One region of the Nocardioides sp. NPDC058538 genome, then DNA from elsewhere that is predicted to be linked to it. Evidence: predicted binding sites of a transcription regulator. Region 1 holds the regulator's gene; each other region holds the start of a gene.
The links. The regulator LexA, encoded in region 1, represses DNA repair genes until DNA is damaged. The targets are predictions, from matches to a motif close to TCGAACANNTGTTCGA.
Positions count from the first base shown of each region.

Region 1 (4,063 bases):
CCTGTGGATATGAGCGTGAGTCCCTGTGGAACAACACCCACATCGCTGTGGGCCATCCGCCCGTTCATGTGAACTAGATGTGGATAACTACAGCGGTGTAACTACTAGATGTAGTGGTAACCGTACGCCCGCCCCCACGGCGATGCAAGCGAGGGTCGGGTTTACCCGCGTGTCCGGCGTGTCGCCGGTCAAACACCGAAAGATTCCGGTTCAGCAGCGACGGACTGGCCCAGATGAGTAAGAATGACCCCCGTGACAAACATCTCCGGAGGAAATCGCGTCGGGTCGCGGAGAGGCACGCGCCCCAGAAGCGGTCCCCGGCCACCTTTCATCTTGCCTGCGATCGCGACACTGGCCTTCCTCGTCATCTGGGGAGTGCTCGTGTGGGTCGCCGTCGGTTTCGGGGCCGACGCACGGGGAGGCGATTCCGGCGCCTGGGCGAAGCTCGCCATCGCGGCGGTCGTTGCAGTCGCCTGCCTCTTCCTGACCTTCACCTTCGCCGGGAAGGCCTGGCGGGCCTTCTCCGGCTCCCCCACCACGCCACCCACCGACGACTACGCCGGAAGCCACTCCAACGCCTACGTCGAGGAGCAGGACTACTCGGCCCCGGCCTACTCCGACCAGGCCTACCCGGAGCAGGACTACCCGGAGCAGGACTACTACGGCACGGGCTCCTACGGCTACGACGACACCGGTTCGTACGGCCGGCACAGCTCCGACACCGGGAGCCAGCCGCCCTACGGCGACACCTCGAACCGCTCGGCCTACACCGACACCGGCTCCCAGTCGCCGTACGGCTACCCCAGCAGCGATCAGGGCTACGGCAACACCGGCAGCCGAGCAGCGTACGGTGCGTCGGCTTACCAGCCCCCGACCAGCCCGCCACCTTCCCCGGCGCCCTACTACTCCAGCCCGCCGACACCGACGTCGACGCCGCAGAGCACTCAGGGGTACGGCTCGCAGGGATACGGCACGGACAGCTACCCCACTCAGCAGGCCGGCTCCCCGCAGTATCAGTCCGGCGCCTACCAGACCCCGGCCGGCTACGGCCAGACCGGCTCGCGGGCTCGACTGACCCAGGACCCCGCCGCAACCCAGGCGATGCCTTCCCAGCGTCAGCCGCAGGACCCGCCGGTCGAACCGGACGACGAGTGGCCGCCACGGCACGGCACTCGCAACAAGCAGTGGCCGCCAGCCGAGCCGGACAGCCCCTACCGCGGGCGCCACTGAGAGCGCCTTCGGAAACCCGGCGCCTGGCCGGCGCTTCCGGGTTTCCGAACGCGCTCCAATACAGCGAGAGTGCTGCAGACGCTTCCCATCGTCTGCAGCACTCTCACCTTTCCCCGGTAGCCGGCTGCCAGGGTGCCCGCTGCGCGGGCTGACGGAGCAGCCGGACATCTATAGCGGCGCGCTACGGCGCGGTCGGGATGATCAGGGTCTGGCCGGACACGAGCATCGAGGACTCGAGGCTGTTGAGCTCCTTGATCGTCTGCTCCATCTCCCGAATCGAGGAGTCGGTGCCGGCGACGGCCTTCGAGGAGATGTCCCAGAGCGTGTCGCCATCGCCGACGACCATCGTGTGGGCGGAGGGGGAGGGACTTTTGTCCGCACCGTTCTCCACCGCGAACGCCACCTTCGCCCCGATCAGTGCGATCCCGAAGAGCACGACGAGCGCGAATGCGAACACGACGACTCGGCCGCGACGAGTGAGCCGCACGCTCGAGCGTCGCACCTCCGGCGCCGGACGCGGCGGCTCGGCTACGGGCAGCACATAGACTGTTGCACTCATCTCACGGCCTCCTGATCACCAGTCTCTCGATCACGTGTTCGATCGAGCACATGTTCGAAGGTAGATCACGTGTTCGAACAACGCAAGTAGCGACCCCAAGAATTTTCGAACGCCGACACGCGCCGCCCACGAGGTCGAACAAATGTTTGATGTCGTGGTGCCAGAGGGACTAATGTGGTGACATGACCACGCAGAAGACAGGCACCGGATCAGGCGGTTCGAAGAAGAGCCGCGTCCGCGAGCTGCCCGACGGGCCGCCGGACGCGACCGGGCTCACGCCGCGTCAGCAGCGCATCCTCGCTCACCTGCGCGACAGCATCGAGCAGCGCGGCTACCCGCCCAGCATGCGCGAGATCGGCGCAGCGGTCGGGCTGACCAGCACCAGCAGTGTCGCCCACCAGCTCCGTGCGCTGGAGCAGCGTGGTCTGATCCGCAAGGACCCGAAGCGGCCGCGCGCCCTCGAGGTCTTCCTCCCGGAGGTGATGGCCCACCGCAAGGCCATGTCCGGCGAGGAGCCCGAGTCGACGATCTCCGCCGAGGCCGACATCAACCCCAACCCCGATGCCGCGATGGTCCCCCTGGTCGGGCGGATCGCGGCCGGTGGCCCGATCCTGGCCGAGGAGACCTCGAGCCAGCAGAGCATCGAGGACGTCTTCCCGCTGCCCAAGCAGCTGGTCGGCAACGGCGATCTCTTCCTGCTCTCGGTCTCCGGTGACTCGATGGTCGACGCGGCGATCTGCGACGGCGACTTCGTGGTCGTGCGCCAGCAGCCGACCGCCGAGAACGGCGAGATCGTCGCCGCGCTGATCGACGGCGAGGCCACCGTCAAGACGCTCTCCCGCAAGGACGGCAAGGTCTGGTTGCTGCCGCACAACGCTGCGTACGAGCCGATCGACGGCACCCACGCGACGATCCTCGGCAAGGTGACTGCGGTCCTGCGCAGCCTCTGAGTCCTGCGCCACCTCCCGGAACGAGTCCGGGAACACTGCGTGAGATCCAGCCGCCGGCCCATGACAGGGCCGGCGGCTGCGTCGTTCCCTACAGCGTGACCCAGACGCAGATCGACCGCCGCACCCGCACCGCTCCGGCCGCGGACGCGACCCCGGAGAACGTACGTTTCGGGGTGGTCTCCTGCTCCAACCTGCAGGCCGGCTGGTTCGCGTCCTACCGCCACCTGGCCACGCGTGAAGACCTGCACGCGATCCTCCACCTGGGCGACTACCTCTACGAGTACGGTCCCGGCGAGTACGGCTATGGCATGGCCAACGAGAACGTCCGGCCGCACGAGCCGGCCCGCGACGCGTGGATGCCGCTGCGCGTGGACGGCACAGCCGCGGTGGAGACCGCCCCCTCCAAGATCGACGGCCACCTCCACGACCGCATCTACCGGCGGCCGGGTTTCGGCAACCTGCTCGAGGTGAGCATGCTCGACCTGCGCATGTCTAGGCCGTGTCCCCCGGACACAGCGGCGCTCTGCGCTTAGACTGCCCAGGTCTGCCTTCCCGAACGTCTGGTATCTCATGCGAAACATTGCCCGCCGGATCAACCGCAAACAACGATCCCTCGTCTTGATCGCAGGCATGGTCGTCGCGACGTTCGTCGCCACCATGCCCGCAACCGGCTCGACGCCGGCGACCTCGGTGAGGACCGGCGGTGACACCAGCGCCGAGCAGCCGGTGACGGAGAAGGCGGCCCGGGAGGCGCTCGCCGCGGCCAAGAAGGTCAAGCGCAACCAGTCGGTGCGCGGCACCCGGCAGGTCGTGCCCGGACGGCATGTCGCCGGCCGGCCCGACGCGACCATCGCGCTGACCGACCTGTGGAACGCCAAGGATGCCCTGGACGGCTCCAACAAGGCCGCCGCGCGGGAACTGCTCGCCCGCCCTCGCACCGCGGCCCAGACCTGCAGCAACGCGGTCTGCGTCCACTACACGCCGGGCAAGGGCGGCGACCGCGCCTCGACGACGTACGCGACCCAGGTCCGTGACGTGGTCACGAAGGTCCACAACCTCTACGTGCAGGCGGGCTACCGCAAGCCCGCCGCCGACAAGGCGGTCACCCCGGGCAAGGTCGACATCTACCTGGAGAACCTCTACGACGAGGGCTACTACGGCTATTGCGCGCCCGAGACGAAGGTCTCCAAGACCGCCGCGACGGCCTACTGCGTCCTGGACAACGACTACGCCACCAGCGAGTACGGCTCGTACAACACGCCCACCGAGAACCTCCGGGTCACCGCCGCTCACGAATACTTCCACGCCGTCCAGTTCGCCTACG
Region 1 is NZ_JBHXNY010000020.1:22,238-26,300, forward strand. It holds gene ACFWQC_RS17935 (hypothetical protein) at 334-1,230, shown strand; gene ACFWQC_RS17940 (LysM peptidoglycan-binding domain-containing protein) at 1,412-1,789, opposite strand; gene lexA (transcriptional repressor LexA) at 1,972-2,739, shown strand; gene ACFWQC_RS17950 (alkaline phosphatase D family protein) at 2,835-3,272, shown strand; gene ACFWQC_RS17955 (MXAN_6640 family putative metalloprotease) at 3,358-4,063, shown strand, end outside.

Region 2 (4,063 bases), on a different contig from region 1:
CTTGGCGATCATCCGATCGTCGTCGACGCTGATCCACGCCAGACAGTTGGCATCGCTGATCATCAGCCGTTCGCAGCCGGCCACCTTCAGACCCCAGTGCTCGGCCAGGACGCCGGTCAACCAGTCCGTCGCCTCGGCCGCGGAGGCGAAGCCGAACCGCTCGGTCAGCGCGGCTTCTGGATCGGCCGACTCCCAGAGCATGCTGATCGGCGTAATCAGCGCTTCGGCTTCGGTCATGGGTCGCAGTCAAGCAGGTGGGGTGTGGGCGTTGATGGGTGTTGCGTGGTGCTCGATCTCGAATGGCTTGGCCGCCGATTCCTTTGGTTGGGTACGGGCTTGGGATCTCGGGTCGGTGGATCCTGGCGGCGGAGGGCTTCCTCGTGCTTTTACAAGACGATGACGCCTTGTGAATGCTTCACAAGGCGTGCCCTGAGAGGGGTCAGGCAGGCACAAGGTGTCGCCTCAGCTGACCCCAGCCGCTCTCAGACCGATCGCACGGGGCGAATGGGCAGGGTTATCTGCTGGCGACGAGTACGCCAAGGGCTGGCAGCACCGCCAGATGCAGGGGCCCAGATCTGCCTGGCCTACCGAAGAAGTCACAGACCAGACAGCTGCCCGCAGCAGTGGCATGACACGACGGTACGCGCGAACACAGACCAGCGATCGTCGAGTGGCGGGCATGGATACGGGCACGGCGGAGCCAGCCAGCCCAGCCCGGATCAGGTGGATCGGGTGCGCCGGGTGAACCGGATCCGACCGCTCGGCAGTCGTTCATACCCGTAGTCGGGGTCATGGATCCGGCGATGATCGCTCGCGCAGAGCAAGACCATGTTCGCCAGATTCGTGAGGCCGCCTTCGGACCAGGGTTTCAAGTGATGAGCCTCGGTCCACGCCGCTGGTGCATCACAGTCTTCGGCTTGGCAACACCTATCCCGTAACCGGAGCGCCCGGTGTTGGACCGGATACGCCAACCGGGCGGTGCGGCCGAAGTCCAGGATCTCGGAGTCGGTGCCCAACACCACCGGGACCAGATCGGCGTTGCAGGCCATCCGGCGAGCCTCAGCAGCGCTGATCTGCTCACCATCGAAACCCAGGGCCGCAGTGCCCAGGTCCTTGCGGAGATCCTCGACACTCATGGTGATGAACACCGTGGTGCCGTGACCACCATGCCTGGGGAGCTGGTCCACGTCATAGGTCTCGACCACCCGGGCAAACGCCTGGCCCAAGAGCCGGTCATACGGAGCCTTGCGACCCTTGTCCTCTGCTGACAGCTTTCGGGGCTGCGCCAGCGAGTCCAACAGGGTCCGCAACCGCATCCCGACGGCACGGGAGACCCGGGCGTGGATGTCGATGGTCCCGTCGCCGTTGTCACGGGAGGAGAAGAACGTGCGCCGCTGCGCATGCTCCTCCTCGCGCTGCAACGCCTGGGCCTCGGCGGCCTCGAACCGCTCCGGGTCGATCTCCGCGAGGATCCGTCGCCCGACGATCTTCAACTCGTTCGCCGTCAGGCGGGTCGCGTAGTCGACCAGGAGCTTCTCGGCCAGGATCAGGTCCTCGCCGCTGGCGGCGGGGTCGGTCTCAATGGCATCGAGGGCTTGGGTGATCACCCTTGCCTGGCTCTGGGACACGACACCTTCAGCGAGGCCATCAGCAACGAGTTCGTACTTGGTCACCGCCGCCGCGAGCTTCACCTGGGAGCGAGCAACCGCCTTGTCGACCAGTAGCTCGGTCCGCAGCCACCCCGACACATCCTTGGCACCGGTCTCCTCGGCAATGTCGCCCGCAGACGCGAGCACCCTCAGCTTCAACGCAGCCTGTTGGGCCTGGAGCTTCTCCACTCGTTCCAGCAGGTCCTTCTTCTGCCCGGTGAGCCAATAGGCGGGGTCGGTCGCGAGGAGTTCTTGGAGGGCGGTCTCGATGGCGGTCAAGGCAGCGTCGATCGCGTCGCCGGGGTTGGTGCCCCAGTGGTCGATCCCGCCTTCGAGACTCATCGCGCCTTGCCTTTCAGAGGTGTGCTGTGATGGGTCTGATTCTACGCCTCCCACCCCTGCCAGGCCACCTATTTTCCCTGATCAGGATGCATTTTCGCGGTGAGCGAACGGCCTCGCATCTGTGGATGGTAAGTGGCCCGAAGGGGCCACCCTTCCACCCCCAGCAACCCCAACCTTCCGAGCAAAGATCTCTCCGCGCCACACCCCGGCCGCCGCCCCGATAGCCAGCCAAATCCTTTCTCGACGGGCCCCGGTGTCAAGGACCGCGAAGCGGCCGGCGAAGCCGGCGGCCGCAGGCCGTCCTTTACTCCGGGGCCCGTCGAGAAGACCATGAAGAACGGGTCGGCGGCCCACCCCAACCAAGAAGCACAGCACCCAACGAACCAGGCCCACCACCCACGTACGCCAAAAAGGCCCCTGCACAACCCCAAATCCCAACTACGGTCCAAGGATGAAACCCCTCGGCGACGTGCCCTGGCCCCCAGACCCGATAGTCACCGACCGCCTGATCCTGAGAGAGACCAAGCCCGAGGACAGACCAGGACTGGTAGAGCTCCTCACGGACGAGACCGTGCAGGCCTACCTAGGCGGACCACAGCACACCCGAGAAGAGCTGGAAAAGCTGATCCCCGAGGATCCCAACACCAGGCCCGGAATCTTCGCCGTCGAGCACGCGGGCGAGTTCATCGGGAGGATCACGATCCAGCGCCGCGATCGAGCCTGGGCGCACCACGTACGCGAGGAGGGCGACGAGGTCGAACTCGGCTACGAGTTCCTTCAGACCTCATGGGGCAAAGGCATCGCGACGGAAGCCACCCAGGCAGCGCTCGGCTGGATCGAGAAGACGCTCCCGGGCGAGCCGGTCGTGCTCACCACCCAGGTGGCCAACGAGCGCTCCCTGCGCCTGGCCCGGAGGCTCGGGTTCGTCGAGGTGCATCGGTTCGAGGCCTACGGCGCGGAGCAATGGTTCGGTCACCGCCGCGGCGATTAGTCGTCGGTCTCGAACACGTTGGCCGTTCGCGATCGCCGTCAGCGAATTCCTCGATCGTGCAGTCGGCTGATCTGGCCTGACCGGAACCGAGTCTCCGCAGGGAGGACGTGTCGACCGCGGCGGAAGCCGTCGCCTATCCCACCGACCGACGGGAGGCACCATGCGCTATCCATGCCGCGACGTTCTCGGCGTCGGCCTTGAGCGGCCCTGGCAGTGCCAGGCTCGGCTCACCTCGCAGCCGCCGTTGTGCGGCCATCATCCTCCTCGCCAGGGGCCGAGCTGAACCAGATACTCTGCTTCGAACGCCTCGGTGACATGCAGGCTCACGACCTTCGTACTGGCCATCTCGAACACCGATGCGTGCCGGATCGCTGACCACGGCACCAACTCCGGCCAGCGGATCAGACTGCCGTGGAGCCTTCCCGTCACCAGGTGCATTCCCGTCGCATCGACAACGATCGCAATACTCCGCAGGAGTTGCACCACGAACAGCGGAACGCAGATGACTCCGAAGAACGCAACGCTCATCCACCCAGCCAGCTGTTCGTCAAGTGCGGTCGAGTTCAGAGATATCGCGAGGCCAACGACCGTGAATCCGATCGCCCCGAGCAAGAGCAGCCATGTTTGGCGCCTGCCTACCTTGAGTTCGACCCGCCCGTTCCTGGCGAGCTCCTGCTCCCACTCCTGCCAGGCAGGGGAACCCGATTCACGCATCCGGACAAACTAGCGGAGCGGCCGAGCGGTCACTCCTCGGGAGTGCCGAGGTAGGCGACCAGCGCCAGATGGTCGGAGCCCGGCACCTCGACCGTCTTCGTCGCCAGCGCGACCAGATCATCCCCGATCAGGACATGGTCGATCGCGGTCGAAGGCGGAAGAGGTACGCCGGCGAAACCCTCGGTCGGCCAGGTGGGCTGCCATCCGGCGTTGCTGGCCCGGGCCGCGTCCTGCAGGTCTGCGTCGTCGAGCAGTTGCCGGACGGTGTGGTGGTCGAGCGAGGCGTTCAGGTCGCCCAGGACGAGGTCGGGCTTCTCCCCGGCCGCCTCCTCGATCATCAGCTCCTGCTCGGCAGGCCAGGTTGCGA
Region 2 is NZ_JBHXNY010000010.1:15,028-19,090, forward strand. It holds gene ACFWQC_RS11385 (phosphotransferase enzyme family protein) at 1-237, opposite strand, end outside; gene ACFWQC_RS11390 (DUF222 domain-containing protein) at 720-1,928, opposite strand; gene ACFWQC_RS11395 (GNAT family N-acetyltransferase) at 2,443-2,982, shown strand; gene ACFWQC_RS11400 (hypothetical protein) at 3,238-3,696, opposite strand; gene ACFWQC_RS11405 (endonuclease/exonuclease/phosphatase family protein) at 3,726-4,063, opposite strand, start outside.
Region 2: ACFWQC_RS11390 (DUF222 domain-containing protein) is a predicted target of LexA. The motif match lies at 1,969-1,984, and genes of this name have one in related genera.

Region 3 (4,063 bases), on a different contig from region 1:
CCCGGAAGTCCTCCATCGCCAGGTAGAGCATCTCCTCGGCGGGGCGGCTCATCCGGTGGATCTCGTCGACGAAGAGAACCTCGCCCTCGTTGAGCCCGCTCAGGATCGCGGCCAGGTCGCCGGCATGGGTGATCGCCGGGCCGCTGGTGATCCGAAGCGGGGCCGACATCTCGGCCGCGATGATCATCGCGAGCGTGGTCTTGCCCAGGCCTGGCGGCCCGGACAGGAGTACGTGGTCGGGGGCCCGCTCACGCTGCCGCGCCGCCTCCAGGACGAGGCCGAGCTGCTCGCGGACGCGTTGCTGGCCGATCAGCTCGTCGAGGGTCTTCGGGCGCAGCGCGGCCTCGACGGCCCGGTCGTCGCCGTCGGCCTCGGCGATGGTGAGCGACGAGAAGTAGTCTTCCTCGGCCCGGTCGAGATCGTCCTCGTGCATGGGTCCTTATGCCTTCGAAAGGGTGCGCAGGGCCGCCCGGAGCAGCAACGAGATGTTGGCCTGGTCGCCGGCCTCGGGCTCGATCGCGGTCACCGCCTTGTCGGCGTCCCGGGCGTTGTAGCCCAGGCCGACGAGGGCCTCGGTGACCTGGTCGCGCCACGGCGCCGCTGCGGTGGCACGCGCCGGGACGGAGGCGGTGCCGGTCGGTGCGCCGATCCGGTCCTTGAGCTCCAGGATTATCCGCTGGGCGCCCTTCTGGCCGATGCCGGGAACCTTGGTGAGGGTCTTGGCGTCCTCGCCCGCGATGGCCAGACGGATGCCATCGGGCGAGAGGACCGCGAGCATGGCCTGGGCGAGCTTCGGGCCGACGCCTGAGGCGGTCTGGAGGAGCTCGAAGAGGGTGCGCTCGTCGGTGTCGGTGAAGCCGAACAGGGTCAGCGAGTCCTCGCGCACGACCAGGCTGGTCGGCAGGTGAGCCTCCTCGCCGGTCCGGAGCGTGGCCAGCGTGTTGGGTGTGCAGAGCAGCTCGATCCCGATCCCACCGACCTCGACGACGGCGGTGGAGAGACTGACGGCGGCGACCTTGCCGCGCACGGACGCGATCATCTGCGTACCTTCCCTGCCGCGGCCACCGCGGCTTCGATGCGGTTCTGGGCGCCTCCGCGCCACTGATGGGTGATGGCCAGCGCGAGCGCGTCGGCAGCATCGGCAGGCTTCGGCGGGGTCGGGAGCCGCAGGATGCGGGTCACCATCGCGGTCACCTGCGCCTTGTCGGCTCGGCCGTTGCCGGAGACGGCGGCCTTGACCTCCGAGGGAGTGTGCAGGGCGACCGGCAGACCGCGCCGGGCGGCGCAGACCATGGCGAGGCCACTTGCCTGGGCCGTACCCATGATCGTGGAGACGTTCGAGCGCGCGAAGATCCGCTCGATCGCGACCGCATCGGGCCGGTGCTCCTCGATCCAGGCGTCGATGCCCTTCTCGATGCTCACCAGCCGCTCCCAGACGGGAAGATCGGAGGACGTACGGATCACTCCGACGTCCACCATCGACAGCGGCCGACCGAGCGACCCGTCGACCACACCCATCCCGCACCGGGTCAGGCCGGGGTCGATCCCAAGCACCCGCATCAGCACCTCCATCGAACGTCTGTTCGTAGCGTACCGGCATCGCTGGTCGAGCCGCCGGAGCCCCTGGGCGGAGGCGTGTCGAGACCAACACGGTCCTCTGTCCGCTCGACAGAACCGTGTTGGTCTCGACATTGATTCGCTCGTTCCTCACGAATCCGGCTCGACCAGCGAGCCGCTCAGGCGTCGACGGTCTCCATGACCTCGTCGGGGATGTCGGCGTTGGAGAAGACGTTCTGTACGTCGTCGAGGTCGTCGACGGCGTCGATGAGCTTGAAGACCTTCTCGGCCGACGGCGCGTCGGCGACCGGGATGTCCATGCTCGCGACGAACTGGACCTCGGCGGAGTCGTAGTCGATGCCGGCATCCTGCAGCGCGGTGCGGACCGCGACGACGTCGGAGGGGTCTGAGACGATCTCGAAGGACTCACCGAGGTCGTTGACGTCCTCGGCGCCCGCGTCGAGGGTGGCCTCGAGGAGATCGTCCTCGGAGATCTCCTTGCCCTCCTGCGCCTTGGCCACCACGACGACGCCCTTGCGGTCGAAGAGCCGCGAGACCGAGCCCGGGTCGGCCATGGTGCCGCCGTTGCGGGTGACCGCGGTGCGGACCTCCATCGCCGCGCGGTTCTTGTTGTCGGTCAGACACTCGACCAGGAGGGCGACGCCCTGCGGGCCATAGACCTCGTACATGATCGTGGTGTAGTCGACGCCGCCGCCGTCGAGACCGCCGCCACGCTTGCGGGCACGCTCGATGTTGTCGTTGGGGACGGACTGCTTCTTCGCCTTGTAGATCGCGTCGAAGAGGGTCGGGTTGCCGGACGGGTCAGGACCACCCATCTTGGCTGCGATCTCGATGTTCTTGATCAGCTTCGCCCACAGCTTGCTGCGCTTGGCGTCGATCGCAGCTTTCTTGTGCTTGGTCGTTGCCCACTTTGAGTGGCCGCTCATCGTTGAACCGTCCTTTGCCCCACGTCGTCTGTGCTTTTCGAGCCTGGTCGAGCCGCCTCCGGAGTCGTCACAGGGCAGCAGAGTGCCCATTCTAACTACGTCCGGTAGGCCACCGTCAGCAGCAGGTGTCCAGGAACAGCCGGTGCAGCCTGTCGTCGGCGTTGACCTCGGGGTGGAAGCTCGTCGCCATGATCTGGTCCTGCCGTACGGCGACGGGGTGCTCGCCCGCGCTCGCCAGGACCTCGACACCGTCGCCGATCTCCTCGACCCACGGTGCCCGGATGAAGACTCCGTGGACCGATCCGTCCAGCCCGGTGACCTCCAGGTCGGTCTCGAACGACTCGGTCTGACGCCCGAAGGCGTTGCGCCGGACCGTGATGTCGAGCCCGCCGATGGTCTCCTGGCCTTCCGCCCCGTCGAGCAGCCGGTCGGCCAGGAGCACCATGCCGGCGCAGGTGCCGAGGGCCGGCATCCCGCCCCGGACCCGCTCCCGGAGCGGGTCGAGCAGCTCGAACGTACGAGCCAGGCGCCACATCGTCGTCGACTCACCGCCGGGGATGATGAGCGCGTCGCACGCGTCGAGCTCCTCCCTTCGCCGCACGGAGGTGCTCTTCACCCCCAGGCGGTCGAGGGCGGCGAGGTGCTCGCGGACGTCGCCCTGGAGAGCGAGTACGCCGATTGTCGTCACCAGCCGCGCTCCGCGAACTGGATCGACCTGGCCGGCTCGTCGACGTTGATGCCGACCATCGCCTCGCCGAGGCCGCGGGAGACCTTGGCGACGACGTCGGGGTCGTCGTGGAAGGTGGTCGCCTTGACGATCGCCTCGGCGCGCTGGGCCGGGTTGCCGGACTTGAAGATGCCGGAGCCAACGAAGACGCCCTCGGCGCCCAGCTGCATCATCATCGCGGCGTCGGCCGGGGTCGCGATGCCGCCGGCGGTGAACAGGACGACCGGGAGCTTGCCGTTCTCCGCGACCTCCTTGACCAGCTCGTAGGGAGCCTGGAGCTCCTTGGCGGCCACGTAGAGCTCATCCTCGGCGAGGGCGCCGAGACGGCGGATCTCGCGGCGGATCGTACGCATGTGGGTGACCGCGTTGGATACGTCGCCGGTGCCGGCCTCGCCCTTGGAGCGGATCATCGCCGCGCCCTCGGTGATGCGGCGCAGGGCCTCGCCGAGGTTGGTCGCGCCGCACACGAACGGCACGGTGAAGGCCCACTTGTCGATGTGGTTCTCGTAGTCGGCCGGGGTCAGCACCTCGGACTCGTCGATGTAGTCCACCCCGAGGCTCTGCAGCACCTGGGCCTCGGCGAAGTGGCCGATCCGGGCCTTGGCCATGACCGGGATCGAGACGGCCTCGATGATGCCGTCGATCATGTCGGGGTCGGACATGCGGCTCACGCCGCCCTGGGCGCGGATGTCGGCGGGCACGCGCTCGAGCGCCATCACCGCCACCGCCCCGGCGTCCTCGGCGATCTTCGCCTGCTCGGCGGTGACCACGTCCATGATCACGCCACCCTTGAGCATCTCCGCCATCCCGCGCTTGACCCGCGAGGTTCCCG
Region 3 is NZ_JBHXNY010000019.1:62,258-66,320, forward strand. It holds gene ruvB (Holliday junction branch migration DNA helicase RuvB) at 1-433, opposite strand, end outside; gene ruvA (Holliday junction branch migration protein RuvA) at 440-1,039, opposite strand; gene ruvC (crossover junction endodeoxyribonuclease RuvC) at 1,036-1,560, opposite strand; gene ACFWQC_RS17580 (YebC/PmpR family DNA-binding transcriptional regulator) at 1,737-2,504, opposite strand; gene pdxT (pyridoxal 5'-phosphate synthase glutaminase subunit PdxT) at 2,620-3,192, opposite strand; gene pdxS (pyridoxal 5'-phosphate synthase lyase subunit PdxS) at 3,189-4,063, opposite strand, start outside.
Region 3: ruvC (crossover junction endodeoxyribonuclease RuvC) is a predicted target of LexA. The motif match lies at 1,572-1,587, and genes of this name have one in related genera.